Regions from separate parts of the Undibacterium sp. MH2W genome, predicted to be linked through region 2. Evidence: predicted binding sites of a transcription regulator. Region 2 holds the regulator's gene; the other holds the start of a gene.
What was found. Region 2 encodes FliA, which starts transcription of late flagellar genes. Its sites were predicted from a motif close to CTAAAGTTTNNNNNNNNNNNGCCGNTA; they were not measured.
Positions count from the first base shown of each region.

Region 1: a site for FliA is predicted at 7,398-7,424, ahead of ACO0K2_RS10845 (flagellin). Genes of this name have one in related genera too.

Region 1 is NZ_JBMPPA010000004.1:61,654-72,148, forward strand. It holds gene ACO0K2_RS10810 (GNAT family N-acetyltransferase) at 1-265, opposite strand, end outside; gene ACO0K2_RS10815 (DegT/DnrJ/EryC1/StrS family aminotransferase) at 262-1,392, opposite strand; gene ACO0K2_RS10820 (methyltransferase domain-containing protein) at 1,458-2,693, opposite strand; gene ACO0K2_RS10825 (dTDP-4-dehydrorhamnose 3,5-epimerase family protein) at 2,690-3,253, opposite strand; gene rfbG (CDP-glucose 4,6-dehydratase) at 3,246-4,307, opposite strand; gene rfbF (glucose-1-phosphate cytidylyltransferase) at 4,304-5,077, opposite strand; gene ACO0K2_RS10840 (tetratricopeptide repeat protein) at 5,074-7,272, opposite strand; gene ACO0K2_RS10845 (flagellin) at 7,599-9,419, shown strand; gene ACO0K2_RS10850 (flagellar protein FlaG) at 9,503-9,898, shown strand; gene fliD (flagellar filament capping protein FliD) at 10,061-10,495, shown strand, end outside.
Region 2 is NZ_JBMPPA010000003.1:64,419-74,913, reverse strand. It holds gene flgG (flagellar basal-body rod protein FlgG) at 1-271, opposite strand, end outside; gene ACO0K2_RS08315 (flagellar basal body rod protein FlgF) at 333-1,073, opposite strand; gene flgE (flagellar hook protein FlgE) at 1,129-2,514, opposite strand; gene ACO0K2_RS08305 (flagellar hook assembly protein FlgD) at 2,576-3,271, opposite strand; gene flgC (flagellar basal body rod protein FlgC) at 3,293-3,697, opposite strand; gene flgB (flagellar basal body rod protein FlgB) at 3,703-4,107, opposite strand; gene flgA (flagellar basal body P-ring formation chaperone FlgA) at 4,285-4,995, shown strand; gene flgM (flagellar biosynthesis anti-sigma factor FlgM) at 5,101-5,418, shown strand; gene ACO0K2_RS08280 (flagella synthesis protein FlgN) at 5,420-5,911, shown strand; gene motD (flagellar motor protein MotD) at 6,108-6,893, opposite strand; gene ACO0K2_RS08270 (flagellar motor protein) at 6,904-7,644, opposite strand; gene ACO0K2_RS08265 (RNA polymerase sigma factor FliA) at 7,626-8,357, opposite strand; gene ACO0K2_RS08260 (MinD/ParA family ATP-binding protein) at 8,364-9,206, opposite strand; gene flhF (flagellar biosynthesis protein FlhF) at 9,199-10,461, opposite strand; gene flhA (flagellar biosynthesis protein FlhA) at 10,458-10,495, opposite strand, start outside.

The sequences.
Region 1 (10,495 bases), on a different contig from region 2:
TTTGATGCACATATTCTGTCAACCACTTTGCAGTACGCTCAGGATGCGCATGGAACTCCGTCAAAAATGATTTGACGTACTTATTTCTCCATTCACTCAACAAGCGCAAATCAACGGGATCCAATTTTTCACGGACAGTTGGAATTACTCTCAAATAAGCGTTGACCGGATGACCAACAGGGATCACTAGGTTTGTCTGATTCAACCCCGAGCTATCCTTTAGGCATCTTATGAGTGCCTTTCCAGTGGATAATCCAGAGTTCATTTTGCACCTTTTGAAAAGTAAGCATGAATCTGATCAGCGACCTCTTTCACGACTGACATCGACATTTTCGAATGAAGTGGCAACGAGAGGATTTCTTTACCCACGCGATCCGTCACATCCAGACTACCTGCTTTACAATCTTTCCACAAAGAGAACAAGTGTCCTGGTTGCCAGTGAATTCCTGTATCAACGCCGTTTTTCTTTAATTCTGCGCGTAGATCATCGCGTTGATCAGCGGGGACACGGATGTAGTAAAGGAAAGGATTAACGCCTTCAAAATCAGTGTTCGGAACACGAACCGAAGGAATGTCTTTTAACAGTTGGTTGTAATATCTTGATGCTTCACGCCGACTAGATGAAATAACATCAAGCTTACCAAGTTGAGCAAGACCAATCGCGGCATGCATGTTTAACATATGATATCTAAAACCAACGCGTTCAACGTCGAAAGTCCACGCACGTTGGTTTTGATACATGACAGACGACGGTTGCTGCATACCCAGCAATCGCAACTCGTGCACATATTTCAATTCTTCTTCGGTGCGTACAACAATCGTTCCACCGTCAAGACATGTCACTGTTTTAACTGGGTCATGACTGAACACGCAAATATCTGAAAAGCTGCCGACCGGTTTCCCTTTGTAATAAGACCCAAACGAATGGGCCGCATCATGGATGACTCGCAAATTATGCTTTTTGGCAAAGGCTGCAATCCCATCGTGGTCAGAGAGAATACAGTCATAGTCCATCACAATAATTGCTTTTGTTTTTGGACTCACCAACTCTTCTGCACGCTTCAAATCCAGCTCGAGCGTATCGTCATCACAGTCACAAAAAACGATGTCAGCACCAACCCAACCAATTGCCTGGAAGTCCGCAGAACAGTTAAAAGATGCCACAATCACTTCATCACCTTTTCCGACACCAGCGACGAGCAAGGCGATGTGTAAGGCAGCCGTTCCAGTGCTAACAGCAGCAACATAACGATCGTTGGTACCAATAATTTTTTGTACTGTTTGTTCAAACTGAGAAACGTAACTCCCCATCCCTAACCAGCCTAACTCAAGGGATTCTTTACTTGCGTTGATTTCTTCTTGCTCGATCAATGGTTTAAATACTGGAATCATGACTATTCTCCTTAGCGGGTGGACTCAGTTAATTTTACTCAGTTATTTTTTATTTCTTTTTACATTCAATGACGGTCAAATTCATGAATTTCTGGAATAGCGACGACAAATTTGGGCTTCCAGATACAAAATTCGTCGAGATCTCGCCTTATTTCGTCACTTAAATTCCATGGCAAGATCAAGATAATATCTGGCGAATCCGTCAGTAACGCTGAACGATTCCGAATCGGGATACGACTTCCAGGTAAAAATTTATCTTGCTTATTCGGGTTTGCATCTACAACATAGGACACTAAGTCGCTGCGAATACCTGCAAAATTCAACAAGGTATTTCCTTTCGCTGCCGCGCCATACGCGGCAACCCTTAGTCCTTTTCTTTTGCAGTCAATTAAATAGCGCAATACATCATATTTAATTTTTTCCGCTTTTTCCTGAAAACCAGTATAAAACGACACATCACTAATCCCGGCTTGATCTTCGACTGCTAACAGCTCCGCAACCGATTGTTGAATCATCTGCACACCGCTACTGGTTCGCTGTGCGAAAACTCGCAGACTACCACCATGGGTTGGCAACTCTTCGACATCAAAAACTGTTAATCCATTTGCTGCAAAAATACGCTGCACCGCTGTCAGTGAGAGGTAGGAATAATGCTCATGATAAGCAGTGTCAAACTGCAGGCCCTGCACCATTCTCAGTAAATGCGGAAATTCAAACGTTACAACGCCCGTTGGCTTTAATAAGGTCGTAAATCCAGCAACGAAATCGTTAATATCTGGCACATGTGCCAACACATTATTTGCCGCAATCAAGTCTGCCTGACGACCTTGATCGACCAAGGATTGCGCCAAAGCCTGTCCAAAAAAATCGGAAATAATCTCGATGCCACGATCTCTGGCAGCCGCAGCAGTACTGGCGGTCGGTTCAATACCATAGCATGGGATTGCAGCTCGCTTCACATACTGCAGCAGATAGCCATCATTGGCAGCGACCTCGACAACGCAGTGACGACTATGAAGACCAAAGCGCTCTTGCATTGCATTAACGTACTGTTCAGCATGTCGTAGCCAAGTACTAGAATAGGAACTAAAGTACGCGTAATCCTCGTCAAACAGTGATTCACGACCAGTAAAGTCCTCGGTCTGTACGAGCCAACAGTGATGACAAACTAAGAGACGAAGTGGCAACCACACTTCAGCAGCGTGAAGCTGGTTTGGCCTTAAATACGCATTGGATGGTGGCGCGGTACCCAAGTCGAGAAACGTATGATCTAACTGCGCTTGGCAATGTCTACATTTCACAGTGATACTCCTTCAAAATCTTTGGAAATCAAAGGATAACTTTGATCTCGTTGCGATAACTCGATAATCGGTAAGCGCCAAGGAATTTGTAGTACGGGATCATTGACACTAATACCTGCTTCGGCATGTTGTGCGTATGCTTCGCTATGACAGTACAGCATGTGAACATCGTCGGTTAGCGTTTGAAAACCATGCGCAAAACCCTGCGGTATGAGCAACGAGCGATGATTATCAGCCGACAGCACTTCTGCATGCCATTTCAAAAAAGTAGGCGATTCTCTCCGTAAATCCACCACAACATCCCACACCTCACCCTGCATACATGAAACCAGTTTTATTTCACTGTGCGGTGGCAATTGAAAATGCAAGCCGCGCGCTGTACCTCGTTTTTGTGTATAGGTATGATTCATTTGACGTAGTTGTCCAGACCAACCTGCTTGCGCTAATTCTTCATCACAAAACAAACGTTCCAAATAGCCACGATCATCACCGCGTGGCAATCGTTCCAATACTTTCAAGCCAACGAGTGGCGTCGGATAGATCTGAAATCGCTCACTCATCACACGCCTCAAACGCATCAACGTCCCGCAAACAAAGCTGATACGCGTCTTCACCATCTGCGAAGGCGCGATACCAATGGATTGTCTTTTCGACGGCCTGCAAAAGGCTGAAACGCGAAGCAATCCCAAGAGAGCCCTTTGCTTTCTCCACGTTCAGACTCAGCAATACTGCTTCATGCTCCCCCTCTAAAGTGGTCGCATAACGCACTTCACCTCGCTGATAGACACCCCTTGCGATTTCTATGACCCGCTGCACAGTGGCATTGGCATCTGCTGGAGGCCCAAAATTAAATGCGCCGGGCACAACCGTGTCGTTCATTAATGCTTGTGCAAGTACAACGTAAGCATTCACAGGCTCTAAGACATGTTGCCATGGTCTCACCGATGCAGGTCGACGAATATCAAGAACCTGCGCAGCACCCCATGCCCGTATCGCATCAGGAATAAGTCGATCAGCTGACCAATCACCGCCACCAATCACATTACCTGCGCGAGCACTCGCGATCCGTACACCCTGTTTTTGTAAAAATGCGTCGCGATAACTTGCAATCACAAGCTCGGAAGCCGCTTTACTGGCACTGTAAGGATCATACCCCCCCAACTCATCCGTTTCTTGAAACGGCCGACCATGTTCATTGTTACGATACACTTTATCTGTCGTGACCATGATAGCTGCTTTCACACTACTCAGATCTCGTAATGCATCGAGCACATGCACGGTTCCCATCACATTTGTTGCGAAAGTCGACACCGGTTGAGAATAACTCTCTCTAACCAAAGCCTGCGCTGCAAGATGAAAAACAATCTCAGGTTGTGCAGCCTGGATAATGCTTTTTAGTTGTCGTTGGTCTCTGATGTCACATACATGGTGCGTGACAAGTTGTTTAACAGAAGCAGCGTCAAACAAAGATGGGGTCGTTTCTGGCGCCAGCGCAATACCGGTGACGTGCGCGCCGAGGCGATGCAAATACATCGCCAGCCAGCTCCCCTTAAAGCCAGTATGTCCCGTCAAAACGACTTTCCGACCACGCCAAAATGTTTTGTCAGGCATCATTTCCAGGTTTTCCAAGGTGCTTTACCGGACTGCCATAACTCTTCTAACTGTGTTTTTTCTCGCAGCGTATCCATCGGCTGCCAGAAGCCGCTATGTTCAAACGCCATTAATTGATCACGTTGCGCAAGCGTCGCTAAAGGCTCTAACTCCCAACTCGTTGCGTCGTCTGCGATAAGGTCAATCACCTCAGGAGACAACACAAAATAACCACCATTAATCCAACCACCATCGCCACGCGGCTTTTCAATAAAGCCCCCTACTTTGTCACCATCTCTCAGTAAAGCACCATATCGCCCCGGTGGTAAAACAGCGGTGACCGTCGCTAATTTCCCATGTTCACGGTGATACGCAATCGACGCCGAAATATCGACATCCGACACACCGTCACCATAGGTGAAACAAAAAGCGTCTTCCCCCTTCAGGTAATTGGCAACACGTTTCAATCGCCCCCCGGTCATCGTATCCGCACCAGTATCAACCAGTGTCACTCTCCAAGGTTCAGCGTGCCGCTCGTGCACCTCCATTTGGTTATTGGCCAAATCAAACGTCACATCTGACATATGCAAAAAATAATTCGCAAAGTATTCTTTGATGATGTAACCCTTGTAGCCGCAGCAAATGACAAAGTCATTCACCCCATGTGCTGAATAACTCTTCATGATGTGCCACAACAAAGGGTAGCCTCCTACCTCAATCATTGGCTTTGGACGCAAGTGTGTTTCTTCAGAAATCCGTGTGCCCAAACCACCAGCGAGGATCACTGCCTTCATGATGTTTCCTTTGCGCAATAGATTTGCCACATTTGACGATAGGCGTTTTCAACGTCATGTGCAAATAATTTCTCATTCATCAGTGGTGAATTGGCTAATTCGGCCCGCATATTCTTCCGGAGATGTTGCAGAAGTTCCGTGTTATGCGCCAGCGTCAACACTTTTTCTGCGTACTCCATTTCGGAATACGCAATCCACTCTGGGTGTCCCGCCGCGCCCAAAATGCTTGAACCGATGCGGCCAACCGAAGGACGACTGGCCAAAGAAACGAAGGGGATTCCCATATATAGGGTTTCAATCAGTGTCGTCCCCGAATTATGCGGAAAACAATCTAGCCCAATATCAATTTTTTGCAATGGTACCCATGAAGGCGATGTATAAGCGATATCCAAGCGTGAGCGCTCGATACCATATTGCATAAATCTTTCCGCAACCGCATCCTGAATTTTAGGATCGCCGAAATCACTACTATTAATGACTAACCGTGAATGAGGCATCGCATCAAGAATCGCCGACCACACCCTAACCACTTTATGGGTAATGCGATTGGAACGGGATAAGGTCCCGAATGTGATGATGCCATCCTTCAAAAATGGCGACTCGGTCAGCTCTGGTGGGACGCCATAAGGGCGATACACGATTGAACTATTTTCAAGACACCAGAGTTTTTCAGAAAAAAGATGATCGCAATTTGTATTAGCAATGTGTCGATCTGTCAGATAGTAATCCACTGCCGTTAAGCCGGTTGTATAACCGAAATCTAACCAATGCAGTGACACTGGAGCGGGCTTTCTTGCCAAAACACCAAGTCTATTATTGCTTGAGTGACCACTAATATCGACCAAAATATCAATTTGATCCGATTTTATTTTTGCTGCGAGCTCTTCATCGCTCATACCCTTTGTGTCTACCCAGACATCAGCAGATGCCTTGTACAGCAGAGTAATGTCATCCTCTTTGGGTGGGTCGGAATAAGCAAAGACCTCGACTTGAGAGTGATCATGTCCCTCCATCAAAGGGAGGAGATGATATTTGCAGACTTGATTGTAAAATGCCTGCGATAGATAGCCGACCCGCAACCTTTTATTCGGATCTTTTACATTATTAAACTTTGTCCATGTGGAATGGAATGGCAATCCGAATCGTTGATTGAACTCTTGATAACCCCCATAAATGACCTCGGCAGACAAATCCGGATGATTATTGAGAACAAACAGCAAAGCACTATATATCTTGCGGCTATATTCAGACAGCGGATCTTTCTCAAGGGATAATGCTTGCATGTACGCATCAATAGACTTATCTAACTGATTTGCTTTTTGCAATACATTACCGTATGCCGCCCATATTCTAGGTTCATCACTACATACCGTCACTGCTCGTTCTGCCAAGATTGCAGCATCTTTGGTGCGACCAAGCGCAGTCAGGATATCGATGAGGCCCGCGAGTGCTTTGGAATTGTCAGGTGATAGTTCGAGCCCCTTCCGAAAGCATTCCTCAGCCAGTACCCATTGCTGCTCATTTGAATAGACATCGCCTAAATTGGTATAAAAATACGTCACGTTAGGATTCAACAAGATGGCATTTTTATAATGCTGGATCGCGTCGTTGTTTTTACCAAGACCATAAAACGCGTTTGCCATATTATTATGGGCGTTAGCAAGTCCAGGCTCTTTTTCAATAGCACGCCTCAAGTAGGTGATAGCCTTACTGTACTCTTCCAATCCATTGTATGCCGCCCCGAGATTGCCGAGAATTTTTGCATTTTCAGGCATGAGCGCGGCTGCCTCTTGTGCTGGCGCTAATGCATCATTAAAGCGCTGCTGTTCGATTCGGCTTATTGAAAGATAATCCCAAGAATAAGGATCCTTTGGACGGCATATAGTGAGCCAAACAGCCACTTGCTCAAGCAATTCAAACTGACGCTCCGAAATAAGTGCGTCTTCTAACTTATATGCGACATCAGCCTTGAACTTTGAAGGCAAATTGCCGCTAAAAGCATGTTGCAGGTGCTCAAATGCGCCAACGAAATTTTTAAGCTCTATCTCGATATCGACTAAAAAGTAATGCGCGTCTGGATTCAGTGGGAATTTTCTGATGATATCGATGCATTGTTCTTTTGCTTCATGAAATTCTCGTGCCTTTATATGAGCTTTCACTCTGCTAAGAGTTTTTGGAAGGCTATCGGATTTCACTATCACCACTCCTTCGTATCAATATTGTAGATTTTTTTTGAAAAATTGACTTCAATTAACATCATTGTATCGAACCGAGTTGCTTTTTAAGCGTGAAACAAAGGGAATATTAGACCGCAAATCCCCTAAAGTATTTAAAAATCGTGCCGTCAAGCGGAAAAAAATTAAAAACTTAAGCAAAAAAAATAATATTTATTTACAGAAATATCCTAAAACTTTTCAAGACTTGACCGTAACCCTAAACAACGGCGGTGCAACAGTCATCAGGACAGACCAAAGTTTGAGGCTAAACCCCGAATTAAATAACTTAGGCAAGGAGAATCAAAATGTCTTCATTCATCAATACCAATATCGCGTCGATGATCGCGCAAAACAACCTGACTGCGTCTCAATCGTCGTTACAAACTTCGATGCAACGTTTGTCTTCTGGTTTGCGTATCAACTCTGCTAAAGACGACGCTGCTGGCTTGGCGATTTCCCAACGTATGACTGCACAGCTCGATGGTCAAAACCAAGCTGCACGTAACGCCAATGACGGTATTTCCTTAGCGCAAACCGCTGAGGGCGACTTATCTCAAATCGGCTCCAACTTACAACGTATCCGTGACTTGGCTGTTCAAGCAGCTAACGGCACAAACAGTGCTTCTGACCGCGCTGCGCTGAACAACGAAGCAAGCCAATTGATCTCCGAGATCAACCGTGTTGCAAGCACTTCTAACTTCAACGGTGTGAATTTGCTCGACGGTACATTCTCTAATCAAAGCTTCCAAGTTGGTGCGAACGGTACTAGCAACGATCAAATTACTATCGGCGCCATTGCAAGTGCAAAATCGTCTGCATTAGGCGTAGGGTCAGCATCCTCCTATTCAGCAAACGTCGCTGGTGCAAGTGCAACAACAGACGCGATCGGCGCTGGTGCAATCTCAATTAACGGTGTGAGCATTGGCGCATCCAGCGCAGATGGCATCTCCTACAAAGACGCTGCAGGTAGCGCGATTGCAAAAGCAGCCGCAATCAATGCAGCAACTGGTAGCACTGGCGTATCCGCAACGATTAATGCAACATCCGTTGCAGGTACTGCACTTACTGCAATCGGTAGTGGCGGTTTAGCATCCATTGCTGCTGGTACAATCAAAATCAACGGCGTTGACATCGGCGCAATCGCAAGCGTTGGTTCGGGTGGTTCCGTGACAGATCGTGGCGCTCAAATTACAGCTGCGATCAACTCTAAAACAACACAAACTGGCGTTACAGCTGCTTACGACACAACAACTGGTGCTGTTTCCTTGACAGCTGCTGATGGTCGTAACATCACAATTGACAAGACTGCAAGTGCTGCTGCAACGAACGCTGCGACTGGTTTGACTGCTGGTGTAACAACATCCGCCGCATCCACATCGACAACATCTGCGCAGATCAGCCTGACTTCGACAAGTTCAAAAGGCATTCAAATCGCGAATGGCTCCCAAACTTCCGTGGCAGGTGCAGCTGCAACATCGTCGACTGGTCTTGCAACAGGCGACTTGCAAATCAACGGTGTTGATATTGGCTCCGTGGCAAGTGGTGCAACCGCAGCTATCTCAGGTCAAAATATTGCTGATGCAATTAATGGTCTGACCAGCAAAACAGGCGTTACTGCAACTGCTGACTCATCGGGCGTCTTGACTTTGACTTCATTGACAAACTCGAACGTCGTCATCGCAGGCTCTACAAACGGTCTCGCAAGTTCTGGTCTGACAGCAGGTACAACAAATGCTGGCTCATCAACAGCATCAGGTGCAACAGCTGTTGGTCTGACCTTGGGAACGACGAAAGCTTCGCAAACTGTGGGCGCAGGGTTATCCTCGCTTGATTTAACCAGTGCGTCAGGTGCCACATCAGCATTAGCAACAATCGATGCTGCTCTGGCTTCAGTCAACAGCTCACGTGCGTCTTTGGGTGCGTTCCAAAACCGCTTTACTTCTGCTGTTACAAGCTTGCAAACTTCACAAACAAACTTAGCAGCATCTCGTAGCCGTATTCAAGATGCCGACTTTGCTTCTGAAACTGCAAACATGACACGTGCACAGGTATTGCAACAAGCTGGTACTGCGATTTTGGCGCAAGCTAACTCACAACCAAGCGGTGTTCTCGCCCTGTTACGTTAATTATTTGGCTAGTACGCCACTGACGTAGAACATTCCCCCGATCAGCCACTGGTCGGGGGAATATCACATTGAAGGACTAGATCATGGACATCCCTTCTATCGGAAGCGCAACATCTCCAGGATTGATCACACCTGATAAATCGACGGTTGCAACGACAGCGCCCGCCTCGTCCACGGCGACGACAGCAAGCACGAATGCAGCCCCATCACAAGCACCAGTTGCAGCGACCACACCGGAAGCGAAGAAAAACACAGACCCTGCTCAGCTAGATAAAGCGGTCAACGATATCAACAAGTCGCTCCAAGATCGCGGACGAGATGTACGATTTAGCATCGATCAAAGCTCAAAACGCGTCGTTGTTAAAATTGTCGAGCAAGGCACAAATAAAGTACTACGCCAGATTCCAACTGAACAAGCACTTGAAATCTCACAATCTTTGGATAAATTACAAGGATTGATCATTAAGCAGGAAGCTTGAGTCTGGTGAGAGTAGGATAAAAGACCTATTTGCCGCAGTCATTGGCATTACCGTTAGATTTTTTGTATCTCATTTTTAAAATAGCGGGGAAATACCCCTCTGTCATGCAAATTGGTTCACCGCCAGATTTGATACAGTTAGGGCTAGCAAAGGAGAACTATTGTGTCCGTATCATCAATCGGCGTCGCTTCAGGATTACCTCTGGATAGCATTATCAGTAAATTAATGGCTATTGAGAGTCAACCATTGACTGCGATTCAACAAAAGCAAACGAGTTACAATGCTGACGTGACCGCCTATGGCGCACTCAGCGGTGTGATTAGTGCTTTTCAAAGTTCCCTCACGACCCTCAGCAGCCCTTCAACTTTTAATAATTTAACTGCTACATCAGGTGACAGTTCTATTGCAAGCGCAACCACGACGAGCGTGGCCACTGCAGGCACGTATAACGTTAACGTGACCCAGCTAGCCCAAGGTCAATCCATATCCAGTGCAGGCCAAACGTCAGCGACGAGTACCATTGGTTCAGGCCAAAGCACTACCCTAACATTTCAATTTGGCACCATCAGCGGTGGAACTTCGAGCAACGGTGTGTAC
Region 2 (10,495 bases):
TACCTGTTTGCTGCAAGTTACCTTGCGTAAAAAGACGTTCAGTCGCCACAGGACGCACACCCGTACCCAACTGCAAGCCAGAAGGCAATTGTGTTTGTTGTGAGCTTTGAGCTCCAGGCTGTCTAATTGTTTGATACAGCAGATCTTCAAAAACAGCTCTCGATCCTTTGAACCCGGTCGTGCTGACGTTGGCAAGATTATTTGAGATGACGTCCATCGACGTTTGCTGCGCATCTAAGCCTGTCTTTGCAATCCATAATGAACGTATCATCAGTTTTCTCCTACGCGCCACTCGGGCTATTTCACGTATTACTATTATGATCCAAACCCGATTAAGCCAAAGCGAGGATCTGCGTCGCTTTTGTCGCGTTATTCTCAGCATCAGTGATTAATTTCATTTGCATCTCGAACTGCCGCCCTAGATTAATCATGGTCACCATCGAATCAACAACGCTCACGTTACTCGTCTCTAACATATTGGACGCTACTGATACGGTTTCATCCGTATCAGTAGTGGAGGCATCTTTCGTTTTAAATAAACCATCGTCGCCACGCACTAAGTTTGACTCCGGCGGATTCACCAACTTCAATCGTCCAACGATTTGAATCGCATTTGGCGCGGAACCAGATGGAATACTAGAAATGGTGCCATCTTTACCAATGGTGATTGACGTGCCAGGTGGCAAAGTGATCGTTCCACTCTCCCCTAACACACTGAGTCCGCTTTGCGTTTGCAGAACGCCGTTTTCATCAAGCTTTAAGCTACCATTTCGGGTTAAACCCTCGGTGCCATCGGCTTTTTGAACAACGAGCCACCCTTTACCTTGCAAAGCCACGTCGAGCTGATTGCCAGTCGGCTGCAAACCACCAGGGGTAAAGTTCGCGCCGACCGTTGAGTCAACGACAAAGGTACGCGTGGGCAGTTCACCGCCAATGACTGGCACAGCTCGGAAAGAATCCAATTGCGCACGAAAACCCGTCGTACTGGCATTGGCCAGATTATTGGATGCCGTCGCCTGCTGTTCAAGGATATGACTCGCTCCGGTCATGGCGGTGTAAACTAAGCGATCCATCGCAGTCCCCTAAGACATTAACTAAAGATTGATTTAAAAGTAGTACGCTCTACTATTAACGCAGATTGACTAAGGTTTGCATGATCTGATCTTCGGTCTTGATCGTTTGTGCATTCGCTTGGTAATTACGTTGCGCCGTGATCATATTGACCAAATCACCGGTCAAATCGGTGTTTGAATCTTCGGTAGCGGACGATGTCAACGCACCCAAACTACCTGTGGTTGGCGCGCCGACTAAGGCTTGTCCAGACGCGGACGTTTCGCTCCACTGATTACCACCCAGCGACTGCAAACCGTTTGAATCTGTGAACGATGCCAAGACCACCTGACCAAGCACCTTTGTTTGCCCATTTGTGTAGCTACCAACGATGGTCCCGTCTTTGCCCGTATTAAAACTTGCTAATTTACCGGACGCAAAACCATCCTGTTTCATGGTGCTAACGCCAAACGGTGAGCCGTATTGCGTGCTATTGGTGAAATCAAACTTAATCGCCAATGCAGCGGTATTGATCGGCGTAACAGCCTGCGATGGAACTGGCACCGTCATTTTGAGGGCATTAGGTGACGTTGCTGAATATGCTGCAGATGTACCTGTTGTGGTGTAAACCCCCACCTGCGCACCAAGGTTATTAAATCCAATGACGCCCTGTGCAACGGGCAACGCTGGTGGTGTGATGATATTTCCACTAGTGTCGAACGAGTTACCATCCACAGTGGCGTACACCGTCCATGCAGATGATGGCGTCACCAACGGCGCCGTCGAAGCGGGAATTTTTGTGGGGTCAACTTTAACGTAATATGTTTGTACGACATGCGAATTACCCAAACTGTCATACACGGTTGTCGATGTCGAGCTGTTATAAGTTGTCGCGTTCGTTGGATCAAACTGCGTTGGTGTGATCACTGGTGGTGTTGTCACCGGCAACTGAGTTCCAGGCACATTCAACGTCGAGTTAAAGTTAATCACCGCATTGACAGTCGTGGTCTGAGCGGGCGCCAAATCAGCGGTGTTGATATTGATTGGGGCAGCAGAGCCAGTAGAAAGAACACCGGCATTGTTGGCTGCGTAGCCAGTCAATTGCGCTCCTTGCGAATTAACTAAATAACCATTTTTATCCAGCTGGAATTGGCCGTTTCTCGAATAAGTAATCGCACCGTTAGTGCTCATTCGAAAAAAGCCATTGCCATTGATTGCAATATCTAATGGATTGGTGGAGGAAGAAATATTTCCTTGCGTGAACTGCTGAGCAATGTCAACGACGCGAACACCAATACCCACAGCACTAGCCGAGGCGCCATTTAGAGAATTTGCGTATACGTCGGCAAACTGCGCTTGTGCACTTTTAAAACCAACTGTTCCAGCATTGGCGATGTTATTACCAATCACACTTAACTGCTGGGACGACGCGTTCAATCCACTCAAACCTTGTTGAAAACTCATGATAATTCTCCGGCAAATACGAAAATGGGGTCAAAATTCTGGGGCACCAACATGCGAAAAATCAGAAAATCTGCACAACGCTGCTCATCGCGGCAGCGCCTAAATTCGCGAGGTTCAATGTCACACCCTGGGAACCAGAAGATACGCTCGACACCATACCAAACTCGAGTTTAGTCGGCGTAACAGCCGAAGCACCTGATGCAGCAGTCACTGAGTAGCTATATGTTCCTGCAGGGGCCGCACCTCCTGCATCTGTCGAACCGTCCCAACTCACTGTCTGGACGCCTTGTGACATCGAACCCAAATCAATCGTCTTCACCACTTGCCCTGCCGCATTGGTGATTGACACCTTGCCGCTCGTGATGTTCTGCGGCAAATTGAGCCCTAAAACACCAGCAGTTGAACTAACGCCGCTCGCATTGGTGGTGGTTGTCAATGCAACCGAGTTTCCGGGCACCAGAACGCCATGACCGATCATGTTTGCAGCCTGCAAACTTTGGCTTGCCTGGAAATTTGAGTTCATCGCATTAATCGATGCATTCACCTGATTAATACCTGTTACCGTGGACAACTGCGCCAATTGACTTGTCACTTGGGCGTTATCCATCGGATTAAGTGGATCTTGGTTTTTCATCTGCGTGGTCAACAACGTCATAAACTGATTTTGTGCAGATTGAATGGAATTGGTTGTAGACGGCGTGCCATTCATCGTTGTCATAAGACTAGTTGGAACCGTGTTGGTTTGTATCGTAGACATTTCACATCTCCTTTAAGAGTCTCACTGACCCAGCGTAAGTGTTTTCAATAGCATTGCTTTGGCAGAATTCATGGTCTCAACGTTATCTTGGTAAGAACGTGAAGCAGAAATCATGTTTACCATTTCCTCAACAACATTAACGTTGGGCGAGGCCACGTAGCCATTCTCATCCGCCAAAGGATGTGAAGGGTCATACATTAATTTTGGTGGTTTCGCATCCTCGACCACTTGCGACACCTTCACGCCAGTCGATGCTGCTCCAGTCATCGGTACCGCAGTAAATACGACCTGTTTCGCCTTATAGGGCGTGCCATTTGTACTCGTGACACTATCCGCGTTAGCTAAATTACTAGAGACTGTATTGAGACGTTGTGCCTGGGCACTCATTGCCGATCCAGCCACATTAAAAACATTAAATAGCGACATAATCATTACCCCTGAATGGCAGCCAACATGTTTTTGATTTGCATGTTAATCATTGTTAGACCTGCCTCATAACGCACACCGTTATCAGCAAACGCATTACGCTCCACATCCATATCAACTGTGTTGCCGTCGACGTTACCTTGCACCATCGTTCGATACATGGGCGTGATACCATCCATGGAACCACTCGCGTCTAAATGCTGATCGGCAGTCTTCGTCAACGGCGTCGAACTCTGGTTTGAGTTGAGCTGTAATTTATTGGCAAGCACTGCTGTAAAATCGATATCACGGGCTTTGTAGTTTGGTGTATCGGCATTGGCAATGTTAGAAGCCAACAATTGCTGACGCTGCCCGCGAACTGACAACGCAGTCTGTTGAAACCGCAAGAGATCATCAAGCTTACTCATCACTACACCTCCCTGCTCCGTTTGTTCAGTTGAAACTTCTCTGTTCATTACATGTTAGGCGAGAAGTAGGTCATTCAATCCAACAAGCAAAGGTGAGAAACACCCCTTATTTACGCATTCAAACAAAAACTGAGCGCCTAAAATGAGTGCATCGATTCGTTATAGCGATGAAAGCTCACCATGAAATTCTTTGTCCATTCTGTCCTCACCGCCCTCGCATCACTGGCGCTCGCGGGCATCACGAACGCTGCTGAAGTATCAGGCACCACGCAGGAACACGAGAAAATCAGACAGGTAGCGACCGAATTCCTTTTGCAAACGTCGACCGCTCAGCCGGGGGACGCTGAAATCTCAGTCGGCCCAATCGACACCCGATTAACGCTAGCATCGTGTCAGGCGCTCGTCCCGTTTTTGCCACCCGGCAGCAAAGCATGGGGAAAAACTACCGTTGGCGTTCGTTGCACGGCTCCTGTTGCTTGGACAGTGTATTTGAGAGCCAATGTCCAAATTACGGCTGATTATTATGTTGCTGCCCATTCGTTGAGCAAAGGACAAGTCCTCGCCATCGATGATCTCAGTAAAATAAAAGGCGAAATCTCTAACCTTCCGGTGGGTTTCATTAGCAACCCAGACCAAGCGATCGGCAAAGCGATCCAAAACTCCGTTTCGTCCGGAACGCTATTACGAATGGATGCGCTCAAGAGCCCAGCAGTTGTGCAGCAAGGTCAATCCGTACGAGTTGTGAGCATTGGCAACGGTTTCCAGGTAGCAACAGACGCGCAAGCAATCACAAATGCCTCAGAGGGACAAATTGCCAAAGCGCGAACAGCAAGTGGTGTCACACTCAGCGGAGTCGCAAAAGCGGGCGGAATTATAGAAATCAGTAACTAAATGGCAATGGTGGAAATTTTTTCGCTAGCAAAATTAAAGTTTAAAAATACCGAGCCGATAACTGGACTGAAGAAGTAGATAATTCCCACTATCGAGGGTATCGCTGTGAAAATTGATGACACACTAAATAAAACCGCTGCAGCACCTGCACTGACAAATCCCCAGTCAGCGCGGGCCGATACAGCGCAAGAAGCACCTGTAGCAACACCCGCAGCACCAAGCACGACTGTGCAGCTTTCGCCACTCTCGACGCAACTCCAAGCGTTACAGAGTACGCAAGCAAGCAGTTCTGTTTTCGCGACAAAAAAAGTCGAGGAAATTAAACTGGCGATCTCAGAGGGTCGATTCCAGGTTAATTCCGAAAAGGTTGCTGATGGTTTGCTTGAATCCGTAAAAGATTTGATCAACTCCAGAAAACGCTAACATGTTCCAACCTACTGTGCAAAATTTGTCCATAGAGCAATGCCTGTCTGACGAAGTTACTGCGATGAGTGAGCTTGCAAGCTTGCTTAAAAAAGAGCAAGCAGCGCTGGCAAGCAACGACATTGAAGCACTAGGTATCACTACTGCAGGTAAAACCGAACTTCTCCGCACCATTGCTGGCTTAGAAAAAATCAGATCGAGTAAACTTGTTGCGCTTGGATTCAATGGAAAACCGGAGGGAATGCAAAGTTATTTCTCTCAACATCCAACCGAAACAGCTCAAAGCAGTGTTTTATGGGAGAAACTGTTGTCCATCTCCGAGCAAGCAAAAGAAGATAACCGCACGAATGGCTTGCTGATCAACCGCCGCTTAAGTCATAACCAGGCAGCACTGACCGTGTTAGGACATGGAAGCAGCACGGGTTCTCTTTATGGCCCAACCGGACAGACGACCATCAGTGCAGGATCGATGAAGGGTATGATCCCACGTTAATTGAAAAACGCTAGCGTTAAAAAAGATGAAAAAAAGACCCACGAGTGGGTCTTTTTTGTTGGCGATGTTGGTATGGTCGCTCTTGTTGACGCTGTGAGCATTAAAACTCACAAGAACTAATAATGTAACAAGCAAATAACTGCCAAAAAGAAAAGCGCTTCATTTCGATCTCAACAATCTACAAAACGAGAAGAACTCAGTTAACACTTTGTTTGTCTGGCGAGACCGGAACATCAATGACAGGCTCTGGCAGCACCGCCAAAACAGTAACAGAAACGCGACGGTTACGAGCACGACCTTCCGGGGTTTCATTTGAAGCAACAGGTTGCTTTGCTCCTTGCCCAACAGCAGTGACTCTATTTTCATCAACGCCATTTTCCGTTAACAATCGAGCAACTGTACTCGCTCGACCCGCTGACAACTCCCAGTTCGACGGGAAAATGGAGTTCTTTATTGGAAGATTGTCCGTATAACCTTCGACTTGGATCGCGTGGTTATCCAACTTCAACACAGAGGCGATCGCGGTTAAAGCTTGAATGGAATCAGGACTCAGCTTCGCCTCCCCCGTGGGGAAAAGAAGACTGGCATTAATTTCGATAGTCACGCCTCGACTCGTCTGCGTCACGCGTACCTTCCCCTCCCTCACGAGAGGCTCGAGCACAGCCATGATGTCTTTGGCCACTTCGGTCATTTTTGCACGTTCTTTGCGCAACCCCTCACTCGCACGCTGTTTGACCAACGGCAAAGGTGTCAGCTTCACTACGTCGTCATTAACCGCACTCGTCAGGGCTGGCGAATTTGTTTTGACATTACTAAAGGCGCCGGTCAGCGAGCTGGATAAAACACGGTATTTGCCCTCATTGAGCGAGGAAATAGCATACATGACAACGAAAAATGCAAAGAGTAAGGTAATGAAATCAGCATAGGACACAAGCCAACGCTCATGGTTATCCGGCTCTTCGTGGTATTTTCTGCGTGCCATGGTGAATCAACTAGCCTTTGTGATTAGCAACGCGCTCTTCAACGACACGGGGGCTATCTCCCAGCGCAATGCTGTAGAAAATGTCCGCAAGCATCTCTCGGCGAACGATCTCTTTCGCGATGATTTCTTTTAACTTATAGCTGACTGGCAAGAAAAGTAAGTTTGCCAATCCCACGCCATAAATCGTCGCAACAAATGCCACAGCGATCCCGCCACCCAGCTTGGCTGGATCGGAAAGGTTTTCCATCACATGGATCAGACCCAAGACCGCACCCAAAATCCCAATCGTCGGCGAATACCCCCCAGCCGACTCCCAGATCTTTGCCGCCTGTCGTTGCTCCATTTCATAGAGACTAATATCCACATCGAGGATGTCCTTCAGTCGCAATGGATCGACACCATCGATCACTAAGCGCAACCCTTTGCTAATAAAAGGATCTTTTGCGGTATCCATGTATCGCTCAAGGCTCAAAAAACCCTCCCGACGAGCAACAACACTCCATACGAGTGCATCTTGGACATTTTTACGGCTGTTATCAGGTGGTTCAGACACGATCCACCGCAGCATATTGAGGCCGCGTCGGAAGGTGCTCATGCGGCTTTGCAATAAGACGGCACCCAGCGTGCCAATAAAGACAATGACGAAAGCAGCTGGCTGGAGCAGAGAACTAAGACTCCCTCCTTCCATTAATTGGCCGACGATAATGCCGACCATGACCAGTAAAAATCCCGCTAGGCTAGCCCAGTCCACGCCTTCTCCCTTAAAAACACCCTGAGTCTCGCCACGGCCTGACTATGTAACTGAGAAACGCGGGACTCAGAAACACCCATCACAGCCCCAATTTCTTTGAGATTCAACTCTTGCTCATAGTACAAACCCATGAGCAACTTTTCTCTCTCGGGCAAGCTATCAATAGCCCCAATGACAGCGTCGCGGAAGTCTTCGTTCAGCAAATCCTGCAGGGGGTCGCCAGAGCTATCTGAACAATAATGATCGAGAAAATGCTCTTTGGTATCTGCGTCGTGAAAATCTTCGTAGTAGACCAACTGGTGACCACCATTGTCACCAAGCATATCTTGGTACTCACCCAGCGATAATTTTAGGGATTTCGCGACTTCCGTTTCGGTCGGTGGTCGTCCAAGCTTTTGCTGAAGCACATTCATTGCTGCCTCAATTTTGCGCATATTTTGACGAACACCTCTGGGCAACCAGTCGGTGTTGCGCAATTCGTCCAACATGGCGCCGCGAATACGCTGAACAGCGTATGTCTCAAATTGCGCACCATGGGTGTCTTCATAACGATTCACAGCGTCAAGCAGACCAATCATGCCCGCTTGCACAAGATCATCCACCTCGACGCTAGGAGGCAAGCGCGCTTTCAACTGGTAAGCCAGACGCTTAACCAGTGGCGCGTGCTCCCTCAGGAGAAAATTTTTATCTGATTTTCCGCTCGCGGTGTACATAGTAAATTAAATTCCGAGACCAACACCAAGCTCAGGCACACCCTCAAAAGACATCACAGAACGCGCTGACTCAGCCAGCTGCGTTGCCAAACGAGAAAAAGCAACCGAAGCACGTGCCTTTGGAAAGGCATCAATCACCGATTGCCCTAAGGTGGCAGCCTTTCTGACGTGATCGTCTTCTGGTACAAATCCAATATAGTTCAAAGGTACAGCAAGATAGCGACTCGCGGCCTGCGCCATGTTTGTATAGATCAACATTGCCTCCTTCTCAGACACCCCGGAAACCAGAATACTAAAAGAACGACGACCAAGCCTTCCACTCATCCGCTTTATCATGCCATAAGCATTTTTTATTGCTGCCGGATCTGAAGACACCTGGATCACTAACTCACTATGATCGAGGGCAGAAAGCGGAAAAGCATTGTTATCATCGATATTGACGTCAACGACAACCAAATCGGCCCGCTGCGCAACAATATCAAAAATCTTCGACAACTGCCTCCCTGTTTCTGGGGACATCTCCGACAACGCACTTGCTTTTTGTGACAACATCGCCACTGACAAGCCAGCAGCCACCATTTTGATAGCCTCTCGCATTGTACGCTGTTGTCTCGCTACATCCAATAAGCTGATGTCATTTTGCGCACATAACCACGCTCCGATGCTGCTTGGCGTGGATCTAGCATCCAACATCGTGATCTTTTGCCCCTGTCTTGCTAATGACACGCCGAGATTGACCAGCATGGCACTTTTTTCTTCATCCTTGAGTGCAGACAAAAAAGTAAATACGCGTGGCTTCGGCGCTGCCAACATGCGCCGCAATCCTTCTGCCTGATCGATATTAGCCAAAGGACACCTCCCGAGAGGCTGATGCAGTGACATTAGCTGCGGCGGACATCAACAGCGGCAACTCATCATCCAAGTATTTAAACGCAGCAGTCTCCCGCTTGAGTTTAAATGCACGATCAATCAAATACTGCTTGTTGGCGACATGCAAATCCTCAGGCACGCGCTGACCACTCGCAACGTAGTACAACGTCAATTTCTGACGAATGGCGATATCAAGCGCCCCACCAATTGTTGCGGCCTCATCCAATTTGGTCAAAATACAGCCAGCCAAACCCGTACCTTGGTACGCCCGCACAACTTCGCTCAGCGTTTCACCAGTTGAAGTAGCGTTCAGGCACAAAAGACGCTTCACGCCCGTGTCGGCTCCAGACAACATGGCAACTTGATCTGTTACCATTTTATCGCGCTGACTGACGCCTACAGTATCAATCAAAACGGTATGCTTATTTTTGAGCTCGGACAAGGCAATACGCAAATCGCTTTCATCTTTGACGGCGTGCACCATGACGCCGAGGATTTTTCCGTAAATCCGTAATTGCTCATATCCACCGATACGGTAACCGTCAGTGGTGATTAACGCTAATTTGGATGGGCCATGCCGCATGACACAACGGGCGGCCAATTTTGCCGTGGTCGTAGTTTTACCAACACCGGTAGGACCCACTAGGGCGTAGACACCGCCTTTTTCCAATATTTCGTTTTCGTTATCGATAGAAGACAAGTTACGTGCCAAAATCGTTTTAATCCATTCGATACCATTCTGAACTGTCTCGTTCTCTGGCATTTTGGCTACCATAAATCGCGACAAACTCGCGCTCAAGCCCGTTGCCAACATCTCCCTCAACACCTCCGCTTTTTGAGGCTGACGTTGCTGCGTGTTGGTCCACGATAACTCCGCCAATTGCGATTCAAGCATGCTACGCATCGAACGAATTTCGCTCATCACATCAGACATTTCGTTTGCACGCATCAACTCTGGTGCTGATCGTGGCTGCGCAAACGAGGGCGACTCAAATCCCTTATTTTCAGTACGGAAAGGAGGTGTAATGATCGGTGCCTCGGGGACAAACTGGGGTGCCTGCTTGGGCGCCGCTGACGGAGGAATCGCATTAACAGCTTCACCCTCCATAGCAAGAATTTCGACTTTACCGTCCACATTACGGTTCGACAAAATAACCGCATCAGCACCTAAAGCCTCTCTCAGCATGCGAAGCGCCTCGCGCGACGTTTTGGCAGTAAATTTTCTTACGTTCATGACTGACCTCCAACAAGACTGGTGACTTTAATCG